One region of the Streptomyces sp. NPDC019890 genome, then DNA from elsewhere that is predicted to be linked to it. Evidence: predicted binding sites of a transcription regulator. Region 1 holds the regulator's gene; the other holds the start of a gene.

Region 1 (11,842 bases):
AGGCGGTCGCCGATCGCCGTCTGGACGAGGCGGCGCAGGGGGCGTGCTCCGTACGCCGGGTCGTTGCCCTCGTCCGCCAGCCATTCCAGCGCCGCGGGGGTGACCTCCAGCGTGAGGCGGCGCTCAGCCAGCCGCTTCGCCAGGCGGTCGATCTGGAGCTTCGCGATATGCGCCAGCTCGTCCTTCGACAGGGCCGAGAAGACCACAAGATCGTCCAGGCGGTTGAGGAACTCCGGCTTGAAGGAGGCCCGCACCACTTCGAGGACCTGCTGCTTCTTCTCCTCCTCCGAGGTGAGCGGCTCGACCAGATACTGGCTGCCCAGGTTCGACGTCAGCACCAGGATGGTGTTGCGGAAGTCCACCGTCCGGCCCTGGCCGTCCGTGAGGCGCCCGTCGTCCAGCACCTGCAGCAGGATGTCGAAGACCTCGGGGTGGGCCTTCTCGACTTCGTCCAGGAGGACCACGGAGTACGGACGCCGGCGCACCGCCTCGGTCAGCTGGCCGCCCTCCTCGTAGCCGACGTACCCGGGAGGCGCACCCACCAGCCGGGCCACCGAGTGCTTCTCGCCGTACTCGGACATGTCGATGCGAACCATCGCCCGCTCGTCGTCGAAGAGGAAGTCCGCGAGCGCCTTGGCCAGTTCGGTCTTGCCGACACCCGTCGGGCCGAGGAAGAGGAACGAGCCCGTCGGACGGTCCGGGTCCGCGATGCCCGCCCGCGTGCGGCGCACCGCGTCGGACACCGCCCCGACCGCCTCGCTCTGGCCGATCAGCCGCTTGCCGAGTTCGGACTCCATCCGCAGCAGCTTCTGCGTCTCGCCCTCGAGCAGCCGCCCGGCCGGAATGCCCGTCCAGGAGGCGACCACGTCCGCGATGTCGTCAGGGCCGACCTCCTCCTTGACCATCGTGTCCCTGGCCGCTTCCTGCTCGGCCTCGGAGGCTTCCTCCAACTCCCGCTCCAGCGTGGGGATCTCGCCGTACAGCAGCTTGGACGCGGTGTCGAAGTCACCGTCCCGCTGCGCGCGCTCCGCCTGGCCGCGCAGCTCGTCGAGCTTCTCCTTCAGCTCACCGACGCGGTTGAGACCTTCCTTCTCCTTCTCCCAGCGCGCGGTCAGGCCCCGCAGCTCCTCCTCCTTGTCGGCGAGGTCGCGGCGCAGCTTCTCCAGCCGCTGCTTGGAGCCGGGGTCGGACTCGTTCTTGAGCGCAAGCTCCTCCATCTTCAACCGGTCGACGGCGCGCTGCAGTTCGTCGATCTCGACCGGCGAGGAGTCGATCTCCATCCGCAGCCGGGACGCGGCCTCGTCCACGAGGTCGATCGCCTTGTCGGGCAGGAAGCGCGAGGTGATGTACCGGTCGGACAGGCTCGCCGCGGCGACCAGCGCGTTGTCGGCGATCTGAACCTTGTGGTGAGCCTCGTACCGTCCCTTGAGGCCGCGCAGGATCGCGATCGTGTCCTCGACGCTCGGCTCGGAGACCAGCACCTGCTGGAAGCGGCGCTCCAGCGCCGCGTCCTTCTCGATCCGTTCGCGGTACTCGTCGAGCGTCGTCGCACCGACCATGCGCAGCTCGCCTCGCGCCAGCATCGGCTTGAGCATGTTGCCCGCGTCCATCGCGGAGTCGCCGCCGGCGCCCGCGCCCACGACGGTGTGCAGCTCGTCGATGAAGGTGATGATCTGGCCGTTGCTCGCCTTGATCTCGGAGAGGACGGTCTTCAGCCGCTCCTCGAACTCACCGCGGTACTTCGCACCTGCGACCATCGCGCCCAGGTCGAGCGCGACGAGCCGCTTGTTCTTCAGCGACTCGGGCACATCGCCCTTGACGATGCGCTGGGCCAGGCCCTCGACGACGGCGGTCTTGCCGACGCCGGGCTCGCCGATGAGCACGGGGTTGTTCTTCGTACGCCGGGAGAGCACCTGGACGACCCGGCGGATCTCCTGGTCCCGGCCGATGACCGGGTCGAGCCTGCCCTCACGGGCGGCGGCGGTGAAGTCCGTACCGAACTTCTCCAGCGCCTTGTACTGCCCCTCGGGGTCGGCAGTGGTCACCCGGCGTCCTCCCCTTACCGTCTCGAAAGCGTCCAGCAGCTTCTTCGCCGTGGCCCCCTGCTGGGCCAGCACCTCGCCGGCCCGGCCGCCCTTGGCGGCGATGCCGATGAGGAGGTGCTCGGTGGAGATGTAGTCGTCGCCGAGCTCCTTGGCCCGCTGGGTGGCGTCCGCGATGACGGTGAGCAGCTCCCGGTTGGGCTGTGGCGGCGCGACCGTGGATCCGGCAACGCTGGGCTGCGCGGCCAGCACCCGCTCGGCCCCGGACCGCACGGCGGCCTGGTCGGCCTCGACGGCGGCCAGCAGATCGGTGATGTTCTCGTTGTCCGCGCCCTCGAGAAGCGCGAGCAGCAGATGCGCAGGGGTCAGATCGGCATGTCCTGCGGCCACCGCCCGGGTGCTGGCGGCGTTGATGGCGTCACTGCTCTTGTTGGTCAGCTCGGCGTCCACGTGCGGTCTCTCCTCCTCGTCCGCAGTACCCACACTGTTATGACTCATCCAGCGTACACAAAGTTGAGTCTATTCCACTCAAGCTCGTGACGGACAGCCGCCGCCGGTAGGTTCCACAGCATGGCCATCGACCCACGACACCCCGCCGCGTCCTACCTCGCCTTTTGGCGCGAGTACCACATGTGCACCCTCACGACTCCTCGCGCGGACGGCACGCCCCACGTCGTGGCGGTCGGTGTCACATACGACCCGGAGGGCGGTTTCGCTCGCGTCATCACCAACAAGCACAGCCACAAGGTCGCCAACATCCTGGCCGCGGGCCCGGACGGGGCGGCGGTCGCGGTCTGCCAGGTGGACAAGGGCCGCTGGGCGACCCTGGAGGGGCGCGCGAGGGTGCGTACGGAGCCGGAGCTCATCGCGGACGCGGTGGGGCGTTACGCGGAGCGCTACGGGCGCACCCCGGCGCCCAACCCGGACCGGGTGCTCATCGAGATCACGCTGACCCGCGCAATGGGCCGGGCGTAGAACGGGGCCGCACCCGGCTCCCGTACGTGGCTACCCGCCTCCCGTACCGCGGCAGCCGCACCCGGCTGCCGTACCGGGCCGGCCGTAAGCAGCTTCCGTACCCGGACAGCACAGCGGCGCCATCGTGTTTCAGGTCCACGATGGCGCCGCTGTGTGGGGGAAGCACCTGAGCGATTTACAACGACGGGGGAACCGCTCAGGCACTGCGGGGGGTGGCGGTGGTGTCGGGCTCGACCAACTGGTGGTCCCGCTGGTCAAGATTGACAAAAATCATGCCGTACCGGATGGCACAGCGGACGGGCTGCGGTGCTCCTCGGGGCCGGCGAAGGCACCGATACGCGCGGACGTCTTCGTCCTCCTCGCGCGCCACGACGATCGGCTCTCCGAAGAGGGTGACCATCAACGAGTCGCCACGGTGGGGGATTGCCGTGACGAGGTCGATGAAATGCCACCTCGATCGATAAGCCGTAGCCATCTCGCGCCGGAAGACCCGGTCGTCCGGTGGAACGGTCATGCGCTCGTGCGGGCCGGAGCGACACCCCAGGAGGGCTCACCGGGCGTGCCCGCGGCGTCAGCCGGAGCGACACCCCAGGAAGGCTCACCGGGCGTACCCGCCACACCATCCGCGGAAACGAAGCCCCAGGAAGGCTCACCAGGGGTCGCCGTCACCGAGTTGGCGGGAGAGCTCCCCCAGGAGGGCTCACCGGAGGCCACCGCACCTAGCGCGGCCGCCGCTATGGCAAGAGCACAAAGAGCACGTAGCGTCCTAGACATGGGTGATCTCCACCTCTTTTGATCATTCCTCCTCCCCCGCGCATAAGACGATGTCTCACTCCGAACGCTTGCACCAGCGACGGCAGGCATCATGTTCCTGTAATGCAGGAGCCTGAGGGGGTGCATATGCCATCTAATGAGGGCGAAACGGGACACCCTCACGCAGACGGTGAGCTGTGCGAGGCGGGGAAAATTCTTTACATCACCGCACTGCGCACCGGGCGAATAGCCCGGTCAGAGGCAGAATCCACACCCTGTCTCTTCGATCTCGCCCTGCTGCTTCCGGATCCCGACGACGCTCAGTGGCTCCGGCCTGTACCGCCAACCACTGCGCTGACACAGCTGATACACCCCATTGAGCGGGAGATCCAAGAGCGTCGACGACGAACTGTCGCTCTGACCGATGCACTTGAGCCATTCATGGCCTTCACCGCTCAGAACTCCACCGTGCCACAGGGGATTACCGTCCTCGAGGGCCTCAACCGCATCAACACAACCCTCGACCAAGTCACCGCAGACTGCACCGAGGAGCTTCTCACGGTGCAACCCGGGAGCGGGCGGCAGCCGCACATCCTGGAGAAGGCGCTGCGCCGCGTGGAGCCGCTGATCGACCGTGGCGTCCGGATGCGCACGCTCTACCAGCACACCGCCCGCCACCACCCGGCAACGCTGGCCTACATGGAGAAGGTCGGCCCGTCCGGCGTGGAGGTGCGCACGCTGGAGGAGATCATCGACCGGCTGATCATCATCGACCGGAAAGTGGCGTTCATTCCGGCGAGCAGTGACCGTTTGTCCGCCCTGGAGTTGCGGCACAAGGGCATCGTCGAGTATCTCGTCGGCGTCTTCGAGCAGTTCTGGCTGCACGGCATCCCGTGGGAGGAGCCGATCTCGTACGGCCCGGACCTGGACGGCATCACCGGCGTCCAGCGCTCCATCGCCAAACTCCTGGTCGAGGGCCATGTGGACGAGGCCATCGCCCGCCGGCTGGGGATGAACGTACGCACGTGCCGGGCCCATATCGCCAAGCTGGGCTCGTCGCTGGGCAGTGGCAGCCGGACCCAACTGGGCTATCTGATCGCCCAGTCGGGGGTTCTGGAGCACGAGTCCTGAGCTCCGCGCAGACGACCTGATTCCACCGCCCCGGCGTCCGCCGACACGCCGGGGCAGCGGCTGCTGCCGCGGGTCCATGTCACCCAGAAGGACGCAACGCCCGGAGATTCATTCACTCCCTGCTCAAATGGCACATCGCTCACCCCTTGGGCAGCCTTGAGGAACTACGCAGCGTCCGGTGTGCGGGCACCGGACGACCGACGGGCAGGAGGAGTGCGATGGCGCGGGAGCGGCGTGGGCGAACCGGCGACGCTCTCGGCGTCCGGGGCCCACGGTGAGGTGCTGCGCCAGGAGCGCCGGCGAGCCGAGGAGAGGATCCCGCGCCGAGTGCGGCGAGGTACGGCCCGAAACCGGCACCGGCACCGGCGGTCGAGCATGGACCTGAGGATTCTTCCGCTCGCCTTCACCATGATGGTGGGGCCGCAGATCATGTCGGCGATCATCTTCGTCACCGCGCCGAGAGCGGTCCGGGCGTCACTGGCGTTCATTGCGGGTATCGCCCTCGCGACCACGGCCGGGGTGGCCATCATGCGGGGTGTTGCCGCGCTCCTGGGCAAGGCCGTCGACATGGGCCATACGTCCGACAAGGGCTCGGCCGGCCACATCATGGAGTACGTGCTCGTCGGCCTGCTGGTGTTCGCAGCGGCGAAGAACTGGCTGGGGCGCAGAACGGCCGAGCCGCCGAAGTGGCTGAAGTCCTTGATGACGGCCGGGCCGAGGAAGGCGTTCACCGTCGGTGTACTGCTGATTCTGCTGATGCCGTCCGACCTCGTGGTCCTGCTGACCGTGGGGATTCATCTGCAGCATCACCACGCCAACCTGGGCGAGGCGCTGGCCTTCATCGGGCTGACGGTCCTCATCGCGGCACTGCCGCTGCTGGCCCGTCTGCTGTTCGGCAGGAGGGCCGAGCGCGCCATGCCCGGGGTGCGTGAGTGGATGAACACCCACAGCTGGCTCATCAGCATCATCGCCTGCGGGATCTTCATCGCCCTCATCCTCTCCGAAGGCTGACCGATCCCCGCAAGGGACAGGCAAGGGACCGGCAAGGGGCGGACATCAGGGGCCGGAGCAGCACATCTCCGGCCCCTCAGCGCACAAACCCTGTCCTATTCAGGCCGCTTGGGCCGCCAGACCACCAGCGCGCTCGCCTGCTGCACATCCTGGTACGGCACCAGATCGCGCCGGTAGGACGCGTGCACCTGGGCTTCGCGCTGCTGCATCGCCGCCGCCGCTCCCTCGACTGCCGACGACAGCTCCGCGACCCGCTGCTGAAGCGCCGCGACCTGGTTCTCCAGCTCGATGATGCGCTTGATGCCGGCCAGGTTGATGCCCTCGTCCTGCGACAACTGCTGGACGGTGCGCAGCAGTTCGATGTCGCGGGCCGAGTAGCGCCGGCCCCGTCCCGCGGTGCGGTCGGGGGAGACCAGACCCAGCCGGTCGTACTGCCGAAGGGTCTGCGGATGCAGGCCCGAGAGCTGGGCCGCCACCGAGATGACGTACACCGGCGACTCTTCGGTCAGTTCGTAGGGATTGCGGCTGCGTCCGGTTCGGCCGTCCATCTCATGCTCCCTTCGCGGCCTGGAACAGCTCGGCCCGCGGGTCCTCGGCCGCGGTGGCTTCGCGGTAGGCCTCCAGCGCTTCCTTCGCCGTCTCACTGAGCTCCGTGGGTACGGCGACCTCGACGGTGACCAGCAGGTCCCCGCGGGTGCCGTCCTTGCGGACCGCGCCCTTGCCGCGGGCTCGCATCGTACGGCCGTTGGGCGTCCCGGCCGGCAGCTTCAGCGTGACCGGCGGACCGCCCAGGGTCGGCACCTTCACCTCACCGCCGAGCGCCGCCTCCGCGTAGGTGACGGGCACGGTGACGGTGAGATTGTCGCCCTTGCGGCCGAAGACGGGGTGGGCGTCGACATGCACGACGACATACAAGTCGCCTGCCGGGCCACCCCGTTCGCCCGGGGCGCCCTTGCCGCGCAGCCGGATCCGCTGGCTGTCGGAGACACCCGCGGGGATGCGGACCTGCATGGTCCTGGACGAGCGGGCGCGCCCGCTGCCCTTGCAGACCTCGCAGGGGTCCTGCGCGATCAGACCGCGGCCCTTGCAGTCCACGCACGGGTCGGTGAGCGAGAAGGAGCCGCTGCCGCCGCGCGAGACCTGGCCGGTGCCGAGACAGGTCGGGCACACCCGAGGCGTACCGTTTCTGTCGCCGGTGCCCGAACAGGCCTTGCACGCCGCGGAGCTGGACATCCGCAGCGGGACCGTGGCGCCTTCGATCGCCTCGGTGAAGCTGAGCGTCACCTCGGACTCGATGTCCTGGCCGCGACGCGGCTGGGTACGCGTACCCGGGCCGGCGCCTCGGTTGAACAGTCCGCCGAACACATCGCCGATACCGCCGCCGAAGCCGCCTGCGCCACCTTGCGTACCGCCGCCCTGGGCGCCCCCGAAGAGGTCGCCCAGGTCGAAGTTGAAGCTCCCGCCGGGGCCGCCGGGACCTCCGCGGAAGCCGCCGTTGCCGAAGAGGGCGCGGGCCTCGTCGTACTCCTTGCGCCGCTTGGGGTCACCGAGGATGTCGTTGGCCTCGGAGATTTCCTTGAAGCGCTCTTCGGCCTTGGCGTCGCCCTTGTTGGCGTCCGGGTGGAACTCGCGGGCGAGCTTCCGGTACGCCTTCTTGATCTCGGCCTCGGTGGCGTCCTTGGGGACGCCGAGGACCTTGTAGTAGTCCTTCTCGACGAAGTCCTTCGTGCTCATCGACGTCCCTCCTCTCGGACAATCCTTGCGTCAGCCCGTAGGGTGCCTGCCCCGGCTCCGCGCGGGCTCGCGACTCCCGGCACGCACATCTGCTGCGTTGTCGTCGGTCGCCGACGCTCTGCGTCGGCTCCCTCTTCCGCCTTGCATCTGCACGCGCCGGACGCCGCTCCCTTATCCGCGCGGAACCAGATCACGCACCCTCCTCCGGGCCACCGCTCTCCTCGTCGTTCGCCGTCTCTTCCTTCGGGGCCGCGCCCGGCTGGGGCTCGGCCACCGCGACCCGCGCGGGGCGGATGGTCCGCTCGCCGATGCGATACCCCGGCTGAAGGACCGCGACGCAGGTGGTCTCGGTGACATCCGGTGCGTACGAGTGCATCAGGGCTTCGTGGATCGTCGGATCGAAGGGCTCGCCCTCCTTGCCGAACTGCTGCAGGCCCATCTTGGCGGCCGCGGTCTCCAGGGACTCGGCCACCGACTTGAACCCGCCCACCAGCTCCCCGTGGTCACGGGCGCGGCCGATGTCGTCGAGCACGGGCAGGAGCTCGGTCAGCAGATTCGCCGTGGCGATCTCCTTGACCGTGATCCGGTCGCGCTCCACCCGACGGCGGTAGTTCTGGTACTCGGCCTGGAGCCGCTGGAGGTCCGCCGTGCGCTCGTTGAGCGCCGTACGGATCTGGTCCAGCTGAGCCGTCAGACCGGCGATCTTGGCTGCGTCCCCTCCCGGGGCCGCCGGGCCCTCCTTCTTGGAGGACTCGGCGGACTCGGCGGCGTCGTCAGAGGTGGCGCCGGAGGGGACGTCGGGCTTCTCCTCGAAGCCCGGGGTCTCCTCCGTCACGCTGCACCGCCCTTCGCGTCCTTCTCGTCGTCCACGATCTCGGCGTCCACGACGTCCTCGGTGTTGTCCGCGGACTGGGCCTGCTCACCGGCCGGGGCCTCGGCGCCGTCGGGCGTGGCGTTGGCGTACATGGCCTGGCCGAGCTTCTGGCTGACCGCCGCGAGCTTCTCGGTGGCGGTGCGGATCTCGGCGGTGTCCTCGCCCTTGAGCTTCTCCTTCAGCTCGCCGACCGCGGTCTCGACCTCGGTCTTCACCTCGCCGGGAACCTTGTCCTCGTTGTCCTTGAGGAACTTCTCGGTCTGGTAGACGAGCTGCTCGCCCTGGTTGCGGGACTCCGCGGCCTCACGGCGGCGGTGGTCCTCGTCCGCGTACTGCTCGGCCTCCTGGCGCATCCGGTCGACCTCGTCCTTCGGCAGCGAGGAGCCGCCGGTGACGGTCATCTTCTGCTCCTTGCCCGTGCCCAGGTCCTTCGCGGTCACGTGCATGATGCCGTTGGCGTCGATGTCGAAGGCGACCTCGATCTGCGGGACCCCGCGCGGGGCCGGCGGCAGACCGGTCAGCTCGAACATCCCGAGCTTCTTGTTGTACGCCGCGATCTCGCGCTCGCCCTGGTAGACCTGGATCTGCACGGACGGCTGGTTGTCCTCGGCCGTGGTGAAGATCTCGGACCGCTTGGTCGGGATCGTGGTGTTGCGCTCGATCAGCTTGGTCATGATGCCGCCCTTGGTCTCGATACCGAGGGACAGCGGGGTCACGTCGAGGAGCAGGACGTCCTTGACCTCACCCTTGAGGACACCGGCCTGGAGGGCGGCGCCGATGGCGACGACCTCGTCGGGGTTCACACCCTTGTTGGCGTCCTTGCCGCCGGTCAGCTCCTTGACGAGCTCGGCGACCGCGGGCATGCGGGTGGAGCCGCCGACCAGGACCACGTGGTCGATCTCGGACAGCTGGATGCCGGCGTCCTTGATGACGTTGTGGAACGGGGTCTTGCAGCGCTCCAGGAGGTCCGCGGTGAGCTGCTGGAACTGGGCGCGCGTGAGCTTCTCGTCCAGGTGCAGCGGGCCCTCGGCGGAGGCCGTGATGTACGGCAGGTTGATCGTGGTCTCGGTCGAGGACGACAGCTCGATCTTCGCCTTCTCCGCGGCTTCGCGAAGACGCTGGAGAGCCATCTTGTCCTTGGACAGGTCCACGCCGTGCCCGTTGGCGAACTGCTTCACCAGGTAGTCGACGACGCGCTGGTCCCAGTCGTCACCACCGAGGTGGTTGTCACCGTTGGTGGCCTTCACCTCGACGACGCCGTCGCCGATCTCCAGCAGCGAGACGTCGAAGGTGCCGCCACCGAGGTCGAAGACGAGGATCGTCTGGTCGTCCTTGTCGAGGCCGTAGGCCAGGGCGGCCGCAGTCGGCTCGTTGACGATGCGCAGGACGTTCAGACCGGCGATCTCACCGGCCTCCTTGGTGGCCTGGCGCTCGGAGTCGTTGAAGTACGCCGGGACGGTGATCACCGCGTCGGTGACCTTCTCGCCGAGGTAGGACTCCGCGTCGCGCTTCAGCTTCTGCAGGATGAAGGCGCTCATCTGCTGCGGGTTGAAGGTCTTCCCGTCGAGCTCGATCTTCCAGTCGGTGCCCATGTGGCGCTTGACCGACCGGATGGTCCTGTCGACGTTGGTGACTGCCTGACGCTTCGCAACCTCGCCGACCAGCACCTCACCGTTCTTCGCGAAGGCGACGACGGACGGCGTGGTCCTGGCACCCTCGGCGTTGGTGATGACGGTGGGCTCGCCGCCCTCCAGAACGCTGACGACGGAGTTAGTCGTGCCCAGGTCGATGCCGACCGCACGTGCCATTTCAATTCCTCCAGCAGACTGACTTGAGTGGATCTGGCTCAAGGATGCACGACCGAGCCCAGGGCGTCAACGGAGCTGAGTCGACCCCACTCAACTTTTATCCCGCACTTACCTGCACCCTGCCCCGGGAAACTGCCCCGGACCAGCGCCGAACCTGTGTACGCACGCGTGGCGCACCGGTCGGCAGCGGCGGCCGTCTGGAAGAGTCATAGCCGCAAAAAACGGTCAACGAATGACAGCCGTGACGAAGGTCGCGACGAAGGGCGTCCGTCCATGCCTGCAAAGCGAGCCGTCGATCTGACGGGCAGTCTGGTCCTGCTGCTGCTCCTGTCCCCGCTGCTGCTGACCCTCACCGCCGCCGCCGCGGCCACCACCCGGGGCTCGCTCCTGACCCGCCGGGAGCGGACAGGCCTCGGCGGATCCAGGTTTGCGATGCTGACGTTCCGTACGACACCGGTCTCGCCCGTCGGCCGGCTGCTGCGCCGCCACTTCCTGGACCAGCTGCCGCAGCTGATCAATGTGGTGCGTGGCGAGATGTCGCTCGTGGGTCCGCGCCCGCTGCCGCCCGAGGACCCCGAGCAAGCCGGCTTCGCGGGCCGCGCCCGGCTCGGCGTACGCCCCGGGATGACCGGCCTGTGGCAGATCAGCGGCCGTTCGGAGCTGCCCTGGGAGGAGATGGCAGTACTCGATCTGCACTATGTGGAGCAACACTGGCTGGGACTGGACCTTCTTATCCTGGCCCGCACCCTCCCGGCGGCCGCGGCCGGACGCCGGGCGCCCTGTCCGGTCAGGCTTGCCTGAGCGACACAGATCACCGGCTGCGCGGCTACAGTGCGGCGGAATAAGTGGGTACTCTCAGCACGGACTACATAAGTTACCGCTTAGTAGTCTGGACAGATTGCCCACCCTCGCAGGCCCGAGGAGCCCGAAATGCAACTCGCCGCGATCATCGTGTCGCTGGTGCTGACCGTGGTCGGCGTTGCGCTCATCGCCCGAGCCGTCGCGCAGATCTACCGGTTCGTGAAGCTCGGTCAGCCGGTGCCCGCGGGCAGCCGAACCGACAACCCGAAGGCACGCACGATCACCCTGGTCAAGGAGTTCCTTGGCCACACCCGCATGAACCGGTGGGGGATCGTGGGCTTTGCCCACTGGTTCGTCGCGATCGGCTTCCTCACGTTGCCGCCGACGCTGGCGCAGGCGTACGGCCAGCTCTTCCAGGCCGACTGGACCCTGCCGGTCATCGGCGGCTTCCTGCCGTTCGAGATGTACATCGAGTTCATCGGCCTGATGACCGTGGTGGGCATCGTCATCCTGATGGCGATCCGGCTGCTCAACCTGCCCTCGCGGGCCGGCCGCAAGTCGCGCTTCGCGGGCTCCAAGGCCTGGCAGGCGTACTTCGTCGAGTACGTCATCCTCACCATCGGCCTCGCGATCCTCGCCCTGCGCGGGCTCGAGGGCGCGATCCACCACGTGGACCACTACGAGGCGGCGTACTTCGTCTCGTATCCGCTGGT
Region 2 (11,842 bases), on a different contig from region 1:
GTGAACTCCTCCATCTTCGACGCCGCAGCCTTCAGACGCAGCATCGACTTCGGGGTGAAGACGATCAGCGGCTTGTGGTGCGGGTTGTGCACGTGCCAGCGCAGCAGGTGGAAGTAGTTCGACGGCAGGGTCGGCATGGCGACCGTCATGTTGTTCTGCGCGCACAGCTGGAGGAAGCGCTCCGGGCGGGCGGAGCTGTGGTCCGGGCCCTGGCCCTCGTAGCCGTGCGGCAGGAGCAGGGTGACGCCGGAGGTCTGGCCCCACTTCTGCTCGGCGGAGGAGATGAACTCGTCCACGACGGTCTGCGCGCCGTTGACGAAGTCACCGAACTGCGCCTCCCACATGACCAGCGCGTCCGGACGGGCCAGCGAGTAGCCGTACTCGAAGCCCATCGCCGCGTACTCGCTGAGCAGCGAGTCGTAGACGTTGAAGCGGGCCTGGTCCTCGGCCAGGTACAGCAGCGGGGTGTAGTCCTCGCCCGTCTGCTGGTCCACCAGCACCGCGTGGCGCTGGCCGAAGGTGCCGCGGCGGGTGTCCTGGCCGGCGAGCCGGACCGTGGTGCCCTCCATCAGCAGCGAGCCGATGGCCAGCGTCTCGCCCATGCCCCAGTCGATCGTGCCGTCCTCCACCGAGGCCGCCCGCCGCTGCAGCTGAGGCAGCAGACGGGGGTGGACGGTGACGTGGTCGGGGATGTTGACCTGGGACTCGGCGATCCGCTTCACGACCTCCTCGGAGACGGCGGTGGTGACGGCCACGGGGAACTCGGGCTGGGCTTCCGGAACAGGGGCCGGGGCCGGCTGGGAGGTGGCCTCGCGGACCTCCGCGAAGACCTTCTCCAGCTGGCCCTGGAAGTCCTGGAGCGCCTGCTCCGCCTCTTCCAGCGTGATGTCGCCGCGACCGATCAGCGACTCGGTGTACAGCTTGCGCACCGAACGCTTCTTGTCGATCAGGTTGTACATCTGCGGGTTGGTGAACTGCGGGTTGTCGCCCTCGTTGTGACCGCGGCGGCGGTAGCAGATGAGGTCGATCACGACGTCCTTGTTGAACGTCTGGCGGAACTCGAAGGCCAGCCGCGCGACGCGGACCACGGCCTCCGGGTCGTCGCCGTTCACATGGAAGATCGGCGCCTCGATCATGCGGGCCACGTCGGTCGCGTACATGGACGAGCGCGACGACTCCGGGGCGGCGGTGAAGCCGACCTGGTTGTTGATGACGATGTGGACCGTGCCGCCGGTGCGGTAGCCGCGCAGCTGCGACATGTTCAGCGTCTCGGCGACGACCCCCTGGCCGGCGAAGGCCGCGTCACCGTGCAGGGCGACCGGCAGGACCGTGAAGTCCGTGCCGCCCTTGTTGATGACGTCCTGCTTGGCGCGCGCGACACCCTCGACAACCGGGTCGACCGCCTCCAGGTGCGAGGGGTTGGCGACCAGCGAGACCTTGATCTGCTCGCCGTCCAGACCGGTGAAGGTGCCGTTGGCGCCCAGGTGGTACTTCACATCGCCGGAGCCGTGCATCGACTTCGGGTCGAGGTTGCCCTCGAACTCCCGGAAGATCTGCGCGTACGACTTGCCGACGATGTTCGCCAGGACGTTCAGACGGCCGCGGTGGGCCATGCCGATGACGACCTCGTCGAGGCGCGACTCGGCGGCCGAGTCGATGACCGCGTCGAGCAGCGGAATGACGGACTCGCCGCCCTCCAGCGAGAACCGCTTCTGACCGACGTACTTGGTCTGCAGGAAGGTCTCGAAGGCCTCGGCCGCGTTCAGGCGGCGCAGAATCCGCAGCTGCTCCTCGCGCTCGGGCTTGGAGTGCGGGCGTTCGACCCGGTCCTGGATCCACTTGCGCTGCTTCGGGTCCTGGATGTGCATGAACTCGATGCCGGTGGTGCGGCAGTACGAGTCGCGCAGCACGCCGAGCACATCGCGCAGCTTCATCAGGGACTTGCCGGCGAAGCCGCCGACCGCGAACTCGCGCTCCAGGTCCCACAGCGTGAGCCCGTGCTCGGTGATGTCCAGGTCGGGGTGCTTGCGCTGGCGGTACTCCAGCGGGTCGGTGTCGGCCATGACATGGCCGCGGACGCGGTAGGAGTGGATCAGCTCGAAGACGCGGGCTGCCTTGGTGACGTCGTCGTCGTGGCTGGCGTCGATGTCCTTGAGCCAGCGGACCGGCTCGTACGGGATGCGCAGCGCCTCGAAGATGTCGTCGTAGAAGCCGTCGTCGCCGAGGAGGAAGTTGGCGACGATCCGCAGGAACTCGCCGGAGGCGGCGCCCTGGATGACCCGGTGGTCGTACGTCGAGGTCAGCGTCATGACCTTGGCGATGCCCAGCTTGTTCAGGGTGTCCTGGGAGGTGCCCTGGAACTCGGCCGGGTAGTCCATGGAGCCGACGCCCATGATGACCGACTGTCCAGGCATCAGGCGGGGCACGGAGTGGACGGTGCCGAGGCCGCCGGGGTTGGTCAGCGAGACGGTGACGCCGGTGAAGTCGTCCATCGTCAGCTTGTTGTTGCGGGCGCGGCGGACGATGTCCTCGTAGGCCTGCCAGAACTCGAAGAAGTTCAGGGTCTCGGCCTTCTTGATGCCCGCGACGACCAGCTGGCGGTCGCCGTTGGGCTTCACCAGGTCGATGGCCAGGCCGAAGTTGACGTGCGGCGGCTTGACCAGGACCGGCTTGCCGTCCTTCTCCGTGTACGACCAGTTCATCGACGGCATGGCCTTGATGGCCTGCACCATCGCGAACCCGATGAGGTGGGTGAAGGAGACCTTCCCACCGCGGGCGCGCTTGAGATGGTTGTTGATGACGATGCGGTTGTCGAAGAGCAGCTTCACCGGGACGGCCCGCACGGAGGTGGCCGTGGGCATCTCCAGCGAGGCGTTCATGTTCTTCGCGACCGCGGCGGCGGGCCCGCGCAGGGGCACGACCTCCGCGCCCTCGGGCGCGGGCGCCGGTGCCTTGCCGGCGGCAGCCGGGGGCTTGGGCGCGGCGGCAGGCTTCGCCGGCGCGGGGGCCGGGGCGGCCGGGGCCGCCTGTTGCGCGGCGGGAGCCTGCGCGGCGGGAGCGGCCTGTGGCGCGGCGGTGCCGGTGGCAGCCGGAGCCGCGCCGTTGGCGGCGGCGGTGGGGGTCGTAGCGGCGGCCGGGGCCGCGGTACCCGCAGCCCCCGCGGCTACGGCACCCTGGGCACCCGCCCCGGCTCCCGAAGGCGCGGAGCCGTCCGCGGCGGGGGCTTCACTCACCGGCTTCGCCCCTGCGGCGGCAGTGCTCGCGCCGCCCGGCTTGTAGTCGGCGAAGAAGTCCCACCAGGCACGGTCGACCGAATTCGGGTCCTGGAGGTACTGCTGGTAGATCTCGTCGACGAGCCACTCATTGGGACCGAACGCGGCGGCAGGGTTCTTACCCTGCCCGCCTTGGTCGGCCGAGATGCTCGAGTTACTGGGGGACTGAGACGACACGGCGGCAACCGCCCTCTTCCGCTTCACAAGGTGATGGACAGCGGAAATAAAGGCTACGCCTCCCTGGCCGGGAGGTGCAGGCCGGGCTGGTCATCGTCGCGCAAGTCACACCGAAGAGCGTGTTTCGTGGGAAGGAATGGCGGGAAACAAGCGTGGTTCTGCACCGCCGCAGGTGCCCGTGGGTACCCCAACGGGAGCCTCGGCTCCACCGGAGTGGCTGACGCCGGGCGAAAATCTGCGGCCGCGGCCCGTCGGCTCGTACACCTGACGGGTTACTGAGCCGGATTGCGGCCAGCCCTCACTGCGTACACGCAGAACGCGCGCTTCCGGTTCGAACCCTACGTCAACCGCGCGCCGCCGGGACCCCCGGCAGGGTTACGAGAATGCGGCAGCCGCGGGACGATTCGGCCACCCCGATGCGGCCGCCGTGCAGATCGACCGCCCAGCGCGCGATCGCGAGGCCCAGGCCCGTACCGCCGTCGCTGCCCTTGCCGTGCGGGGCCGTGACGCTGCCCCGGTTGAAGCGCTCGAAGACCCGGTGGCGCTCCTGCTCCGGGATGCCGGGGCCCTCGTCGACCACTTCCAGGTCCAGGGACTCGGGCAGCGGTCCGCGGCGGGCCCGTACCGTCACCCGGCCGTGCGGCGGCGAGTGCTTGACCGCGTTGTCGATCAGATTGGCCACCACCTGGTGCAGCCGCTCCGCGTCCGCGTGCGCGGTCAGCTCCGGCGGCGACACATCCAGGTGCAGGTGCACGTCGTTACGGGTGTGATGGCCGGACCCGGAGGTCAGACCGCGCTGGGCGGCGGCCAGATTGGCCTCCTTCAGCACGCCCGAGAGATACGGCCACACCTCGAAGCGGCGGGCCCGCAGCGGTACGACGCCGTTGTCGAGGCGGGACAGATCCAGCAGCGTCTCGACCAGCCGGCCCAGGCGCTCCGTCTGCTTCAGCGCCGTGCGCATGGTCTCCGGGTCGGCGGCGGAGACCCCGTCGACGACGTTCTCCAGGACGGCGCGCAGCGCGGCGATCGGGGTGCGCAGCTCGTGCGAGACATTGGCGACCAGCTCCTTGCGGTGCTGGTCCACGGCCTCCAGATCGTCCGCCATGCGGTTGATGGTGGAGGCGAGGTCACCGAGCTCGTCGCGACGGTCGGCGCCGCGCACCCGGCGGGTGTAGTCGCCGTGCGATATGCCCTTGGCGACGGTGGTCATCTCGTCCAGCGGCGCGGTCAGACCGTGCGCCACGAACTGGGTGATCAGCAGGGTGGCGATCACCGAGAAGACGGTGATGAAGCGCAGCTCCGTCTGGGTGCGCACGGCGACCAGCAGCAGGCCCGTGGTGATGAAGACCGAGACGACGACGAGCGTGCCCAGCTTGGTCTTGATCGAGATGGAGACGGACCGCAGCCGGCGACGCCGACCGGCGCGGCCGGACGGCCCCTCCCGCCGGCTCGCGCGGCCGGGACGTCGCCCCGAGCGCCGCCCGCTCATGGCGCCGGCGTCTCCAGTGCGTAGCCGACGCCGTGCACGGTACGGATGCGCTCGGCGCCGATCTTCCGGCGCAGGGCCTTGATGTGGCTGTCGACGGTACGGGTGCCGGAGGCGTCGGCCCAGTCCCACACCTCCGCGAGCAGCTGCTCGCGGGAGAGGACCGCGCGCGGCGTGTTCGCCAGGCAGACCAGCAGGTCGAACTCGGTGGGCGTGAGATGCACGTCCTCGCCGCGCACCCGGACCCGGCGCTGGGCGTGGTCGATCTCCAGCTCGCCGAGGCGGAGGATCCCGCTGCGCGGGGTCACCGCGGCGAGGGCGGCGCGCTCCACGCGGCGCAGCAGCACATGCACCCGGGCCGCGAGCTCGCGCATCGAGAACGGCTTGGTCATGTAGTCGTCGGCGCCGACGCCGAGGCCCACGAGCATGTCGGTCTCGTCGTCGCGTGCCGTGAGCATCAGGACCGGGACGGGGCGCTGTGCCTGGACCCGGCGGCAGACCTCCAGGCCGTCGAAGCCCGGCAGCATCACATCGAGAACCATGAGATCGGGCTGCCAGGCCTCGGCCGCGTCGACGGCCGCCGGGCCGTCCGCGGCCGTCTGGACCACAAAGCCCTCGGCCCGCAGCCGGGCGGCGATGGCATCGACGATCGTCGAGTCGTCCTCGACGACCAGCACCCGGCGCTGGGCGCCGGGCGTGGCCGCGACGCCGTTGTGCGTGGTGTGTGTCTGCTCCATGGCCCCGCCCCTGTACGCGTTCTCGCGAGCTGCATGCCGGTGTAGATCCCGTGTGTTGGTCAGCAGCGTAAGGGCATGGACGGCGTCCCGGCTACGCAGGGCGAACGGCGAGGTGGACCACGTCCGGTACGCCTCGGGCAACCCGGATCTCTTCGGTTCTTACCCCGGTGAATCCGGCATTCCGCAACGCATCCTCAAAAGCAAGAGAGGGCTGCGCGGACCACACGGCGAGCACCCCGCCCGGCTCCAACCGGCCCTGGCAGGCGGCGAGTCCGGCCGGTGAGTAGAGGTTCTCGTTGTCGTCGGTGACGGTCCAGTCGGGGCCGTTGTCAATGTCCAGACATAGCGCGTCGTAACGGTCCGTGGCCGTGCTGAGGTGGGTGACGAGGTCCGTGTGGAGGATCACGCTGCGGGGGTCGGCGAGCGCGTCGCCGGAGATCCGGTCCAGCGGCCCCGAGCGGTGCCAGTCGATGATCGCCTGCTCGCGCTCGACGACGGCGATGTGCCGCCAGTGGGGGTTCGCGGCGGCGCGGGCCAGGGAGAAGCCGACGCCGAGTCCACCGATGAGCAGGGCGGGGGCGGTCCGGCCGGCGGCGGCGAGTGCGTCGTACGCAGCGTCCACGAGCAGTCGCTCGGAGCGGCCGTCGGAGGTGTCCATCAGGAAGCAGCCGTTGGCGATGATCTCGTGATGCTCGCCGCGCTGCCGCAGCACGACCTCGCCGTGGGGGCCCTCGCGGCGGTCGAGGGTGACGGGGGCGGTGTCGACGTGCAGGGGCATGGGCGTGACCTCCCGGGGTGGCTGTGGCCATGGTCGCGGGACGGGGCGAGCGGGACAAATGGTTTCAGCCGTTTCCGGGCGCGGGGGCTGCGCCCGGAAAGGCCGTTCGCGGGCGGGTTCACGGGGTGCCGCACAGCCCTCTCACAGCCGCTGCACAGCTGGTCGGCGCAGTCTGACGTGGCCACGACGCCCGAGCCGGTGCGCGGGTTGTTTCGTGTGGCGCACGTCATAGACGAGGGGGATGGTGATCGCGTTGGGTGGGGGATCGTTCGGGGGCTTGACGAGAGGGGCCTCACGCGTGGACCAGCTGACGACACGCGATCCGGCCACGGGCAGGGAGCTGCTGGGCGGCATTCCGACCCAGCGCACGGCGCCGACGCGGGTGGCGACGCCCGCGCTGCCGCCCACGACCCTGCCTGCCCCGTGCCGACGGCTGCCGCTCCGGCGGCGGGCGCTCCATCTGCTGCCCACGCCGACCGGGACGCCGTTCACCTTCTGCTACATCCTCGTGCTGATCGCCACCTCGCTCTTCGCGGAGTACGGCGACCCCGCAACCGTCTCCTCGCTGCTGCGTGGCTCCAGCACCGATGTCGCCCATTTGGCCGATACGCCGCTGCTCGTTCTCGGCGCGAGCGCCTTGTGGGTCGCCGGCGGCCTGGCGTCCCCGTACGCCGTCGCCTTCCTTTTCGTACTCACCGCGCTGGAACGCCGCATCGGCGGCTGGCGCACCGCCGGGGTCTTCCTGGCGGGCCATGTCGCGGCGACGCTGGCCACCGAGGTACCGGTCGCGGTGTGGGTGGTGACCGGACATCTGCCCGCCAGTTCGCTGCACCGCCTCGACTACGGCATCAGCTTCGGCCTGATGGCGAGCATCGGCGCGCTGGCCGGACTGCTCCGTCCGGTGCCGCGCGCGACGCTGCTCGGCTTTGTCTTCCTGATGCTCGTCCAGGACGCGGTGGCCTTCGAGGATCCGCTCACCGTGTGGGGCCATCCGCTGGCACTGCTGTCCGGGGTCGCGTGCTGGCCGCTGGTGCGCCGCTGGGCCCAGGTGCGGAGGCCGGTCGTCCAGGTACGCGGGTCAGTGGTCCGGCAGCGCGGCGAATACCTCCCGCAGGGCGGGTAGCCGCGCCGTCTCGTCGGTGGTCACGGTGTGGCCTTCGTACGTGATCCGGTAGGTGAAGCCGTCCGCGACGGGGCTTCCGGTGGCCTCCCGGGGGAGATGCGCGAAGTCCGCCTTCTCCAGAGCCCGGCGCAGCGCGGCCAGCTCGGCGGGTGTCATCCGGCCGGAGCGGCCCGGTCCGGCTTTCTTGTACGTCGTGTATGTGCCGTCGTCCTGGACCACGAGGCGGTCGTTGACGCCGGCGAAGCCGCCGGTGACGGTCATCTCGACCAGCGTCCGCGCCGGGACGGGCGAGGTGGAGGCCGACGGCGAGGGTGCGCCTGACGTCGAGGGCGCGCTCGACGCCGACGGTGACGGTGCGCCTGATGCCGACGGTGAGCTCGCCGAGGAGGTTCCCGGCGCCGAGCCGCCGTCATCGCCACCGTCGCCGCTCGCCGAGGCCCCGCACCCTGCCGCGAGCGCTAGGGCCAGCACCACGCCCACCGTCGTCATCCGTCGTCGCGCACGCTTACGGCTCATGGCCCCAGCATGTGGGATCAGACCGCCGGATCGCGGACTATTCCGGTGAGCGGGCCCTGGAGCTGCCAGCCCAGCGAGCCGTACAGAGCCCTGCCCTGCGTCGTCGCGCTCAGGATGCCGGTGGTGGCGCCCGCCTCCGCCGCGGCGGATTCGAGCGTACGCATGACGAGCCGGCCGAGTCCGCGGCGCTGGTGGGCCGGCTCGGTCTCCATCTGGTCCACGACGGCGGTGGCGCCCGTCGGCGCGACCTGGCCGCGCGTCGCCAAGGAGCCGTCGGCGGCGTGCACGCGCACCCGCAGGACGCCGTCGCGGGTCTCTTTGTGCAGGGTGTAGCCGTCGGGGACGGCGCCGGGGGCGTGCCGCCGCAGCTCGGTGAACATCATGAAGCCCGGGTCGTCCGGCAGCGACCACCCCTCGGGCAGCCAGTCGGCGACCGTCTCCGGCGGCGCGAGGAGCTTCAGCCAGGCGCCGGGCTCGGTGATCGCCTCGCCGAGCTTGCGCACGATGGCCTCGTCCGGTTCCGCGAGCACATGGCGGAAGACGTGGTCCGGCAGTCCGACGTCGATGCGGTAGCCCCAGGGCTGAGGGACGGGCGCCGGGGTGCCCCGGGAGACGGCCCATCCCTCGACCCAGCCGGATGTAATGACTGAACTGAGCATGGGCTTATTACATCCGGGGCCTGCCACCGGGCGCGAGCCTTGATCGCTGAGAGCGAACGGCGGCTCGGGAACATCTCGCCCGCCTCGTGCATTGAGTCCGTACAGCTCAACTTCACTGCCTAAGGGGAGATCATGGCTGCTGAGTCCTCCGCGTTCACGCCGCTCACACTGCCCGTGCTGCCGCTCGACGACGAGGTCGTGCTGCCCGGAATGGTGGTGCCGCTCGACCTGTCCGACACCGACGTACGAGCCGCGGTGGAGGCCGCTCAGGCCGCCGCCCGATCCAGTGGTGCAAGCAAGCCCACAGTCCTGCTTGTTCCGCGCGTCGACGGGAACTACCCCGGGATCGGCGTGCTGGGCACCGTCGAGCAGGTCGGCCGGCTCTCCGACGGCGACCCCGGCGCGCTCATCCGCGGCCGCGGCCGGGTGAAGATCGGCGCCGGCACCACGGGTCCGGGCGCAGCTCTCTGGGTCGAAGGCTCCCGTATCGAGGAGAGCGTGCCCGACCCGCTGCCCGGCCAGCTCGCCGACCTGGTCAAGGAGTACAAGGCGCTGGCCACCGACTGGCTGAAGAAGCGCGGCGCCTGGCAGGTCGTGGACCGCGTCCAGCAGATCGACGACGTCTCGCAGCTCGCGGACAACGCCGGCTACTCACCGTTCCTGACCACCGCACAGAAGATCGAACTGCTGGAGACCGCCGACCCGGTGGCCCGGCTCAAGCTCGCCGCCGAGCAGCTGCGCGAGCACCTCGCCGAGCAGGACGTCGCCGAGTCCATCGCCAAGGACGTCCAGGAAGGCGTCGACAAGCAGCAGCGCGAATTCCTGCTGCGCCGCCAGCTCGAAGCCGTACGCAAGGAGCTGCGCGAGCTCAACGGCGGGACCACCGACGCCGCGGACGAGTCCGACGACTACCGCGCCCGCGTCGAGGCCGCGGACCTGCCCGAGAAGGTGCGCGAAGCCGCCCTCAAGGAGGTCGAGAAGCTGGAGCGGTCCAGCGACCAGAACCCCGAGGGCTCCTGGATCCGCACCTGGCTGGACACCGTCCTCGAACTGCCGTGGAACGAGCGAACTGATGACAGCGCGGCCGGGTACGACATCCAGGGCGCCAAGGCGATCCTGGACGCCGAGCACTCGGGCCTTCAGGACGTGAAGGAACGGATCACCGAATACCTGGCGGTGCGCAAGCGGCGCGCCGACCGGGGGCTCGGCGTGGTCGGTGGGCGGCGTGGGGGCGCGGTTCTGGCCCTTGTCGGCCCGCCGGGAGTCGGCAAGACCTCGCTCGGCGAGTCCGTCGCGCATGCGATGGGGCGGAAGTTCGTCCGGGTCGCGCTCGGCGGCGTCCGGGACGAGGCGGAGATCCGCGGACACCGGCGTACGTACGTCGGGGCGCTGCCCGGCCGTATCGTCCGGGCGATCAAGGAGGCCGGTTCGATGAACCCGGTCGTCCTGCTCGACGAGATCGACAAGGTCGGCTCCGACTTCCGGGGCGACCCGGCGGCCGCCCTTCTCGAAGTGCTGGACCCGGCGCAGAACCACACCTTCCGCGACCACTACCTGGAGGTCGAACTCGACCTGTCCGACGTGGTGTTCCTGGCCACGGCGAACGTCCTGGAAGCCATCCCGGAGGCCCTGCTCGACCGGATGGAGCTGGTCAGGCTCGACGGCTACACCGAGGACGAGAAGGTCGTCATCGCGCGGGACCACCTGCTGCCGCGCCAGCTGGAGCGGGCGGGTCTTGAGCCGGGCGAGGTCGTGCTGGAGGTCTCGGCGCTGCGCAAGCTCGCCGGCGAGTACACGCGGGAGGCGGGCGTCCGTAACCTGGAGCGTTCGGTGGCCAGGCTGCTGCGCAAGGTGGCGGCACAGCACGAACTGGGCGAGCGCGAGCTGCCGTTCACGATCACCGACACCGATCTGCGGGCGCTCATAGGACGGCCGCACCATGTGCCCGAGTCCGCGCAGGACCCGGCCGAGCGCCGGACCGCCGTGCCCGGTGTGGCCACCGGTCTCGCGGTCACCGGCGCGGGCGGCGACGTGCTGTTCGTCGAGGCGTCGCTGGCCGACCCGGAGACGGGCGCGGCGGGGCTGACGCTCACCGGTCAGCTCGGCGATGTGATGAAGGAGTCCGCACAGATCGCGCTCTCCTTCCTCCGCTCGCACGGCGCCGAACTGGAGCTGCCCGTGGCCGATCTGAAGGACCGGGGCGTGCACATCCACTTCCCGGCGGGCGCGGTGCCGAAGGACGGTCCGAGCGCGGGCATCACCATGACGTCGGCGCTGGCGTCGCTGCTGTCCGGACGCCAGGTGCGTACGGATGTGGCAATGACGGGTGAGGTGTCGCTGACCGGGCGGGTGCTGCCGATCGGCGGTCTGAAGCAGAAGCTCCTCGCGGCGCACCGGGCCGGGATCGCGACGGTGGTGATCCCCAAGCGGAACGAGCCCGACCTCGACGATGTCCCGGCCGAGATCCTGGACAAGCTGGAGGTCCACCCGGTGACGGATGTCCGGCAGGTGCTGGAGATCGCGCTCTCGCCGGCCGAGATGCCGGTGACGGCCGCGGCCTGATCCCAGGCGTGAACCACGGCCTGTTCCCTGGACTGAACGACGGCCTGATCCCGGCCTGATCCCGGCCTGATCCACGGCCGAATGGCCCGGCGGCACCCTGCCGCCGGGCCCTTCGCGCTAGCTGCCCGCGGCCTCCTCGTACAACTCGCGGGTGCGGTCGTCGAAGAGGGCGGCCGTCGACTCGCTGTCGGTGTCGCCGCCGCTCAGTACGCCGATGAGCCGGCCCTGGTGCTTGGCGTCCCGATAGTCCGCGAGCCAGGGGCCGCCGCTGGTGCCCTCCCAGAAGCCCGCGCACTCCATGAGCAGCGTCTGAGGCAGATCCGGGTCGGGGCGGGTGTCGGTGGTGCAGGCGATGGGGAGATTGCCCGGGTTGTGCTGCTTGTTGGGGTAGCCGACCACCGTGACCCGCCGGTCGGGGGCCGACGACCAGTCGGGGGTGGCGGCGCCGACGACCTTCTGCACCTGACGGCCCCTGGCGTCCGGCGCCAGGGTCAAAAACGCGTAGTCGGCGGCATCGGCGTCCTCGGCGTCG

The links. Region 1 encodes HspR, which represses chaperone genes until heat shock. Its sites were predicted from a motif close to TTGAGNNNNNNNNNCTCAA; they were not measured.
Positions count from the first base shown of each region.
Region 2: the regulator HspR is predicted to act here: its motif matches at 8,840-8,858, upstream of lon (endopeptidase La).

Region 1 is NZ_JBJDQK010000005.1:448,463-460,304, reverse strand. It holds gene clpB (ATP-dependent chaperone ClpB) at 1-2,492, opposite strand, end outside; gene ACI2LP_RS17120 (pyridoxamine 5'-phosphate oxidase family protein) at 2,613-3,017, shown strand; gene ACI2LP_RS17115 ((2Fe-2S)-binding protein) at 3,214-3,531, opposite strand; gene ACI2LP_RS17110 (helix-turn-helix transcriptional regulator) at 3,918-4,901, shown strand; gene ACI2LP_RS17105 (GAP family protein) at 5,277-5,912, shown strand; gene ACI2LP_RS17100 (heat shock protein transcriptional repressor HspR) at 6,008-6,460, opposite strand; gene dnaJ (molecular chaperone DnaJ) at 6,462-7,646, opposite strand; gene grpE (nucleotide exchange factor GrpE) at 7,837-8,481, opposite strand; gene dnaK (molecular chaperone DnaK) at 8,478-10,328, opposite strand; gene ACI2LP_RS17080 (sugar transferase) at 10,602-11,129, shown strand; gene ACI2LP_RS17075 (heterodisulfide reductase-related iron-sulfur binding cluster) at 11,259-11,842, shown strand, end outside.
Region 2 is NZ_JBJDQK010000003.1:490,420-502,261, reverse strand. It holds gene ACI2LP_RS10635 (multifunctional oxoglutarate decarboxylase/oxoglutarate dehydrogenase thiamine pyrophosphate-binding subunit/dihydrolipoyllysine-residue succinyltransferase subunit) at 1-3,449, opposite strand, end outside; gene ACI2LP_RS10630 (ATP-binding protein) at 3,793-4,938, opposite strand; gene ACI2LP_RS10625 (response regulator transcription factor) at 4,935-5,672, opposite strand; gene ACI2LP_RS10620 (spermidine synthase) at 5,764-6,450, opposite strand; gene ACI2LP_RS10615 (rhomboid-like protein) at 6,749-7,573, shown strand; gene ACI2LP_RS10610 (protealysin inhibitor emfourin) at 7,529-8,089, opposite strand; gene ACI2LP_RS10605 (GNAT family N-acetyltransferase) at 8,107-8,748, opposite strand; gene lon (endopeptidase La) at 8,881-11,310, shown strand; gene ACI2LP_RS10595 (trypsin-like serine peptidase) at 11,428-11,842, opposite strand, start outside.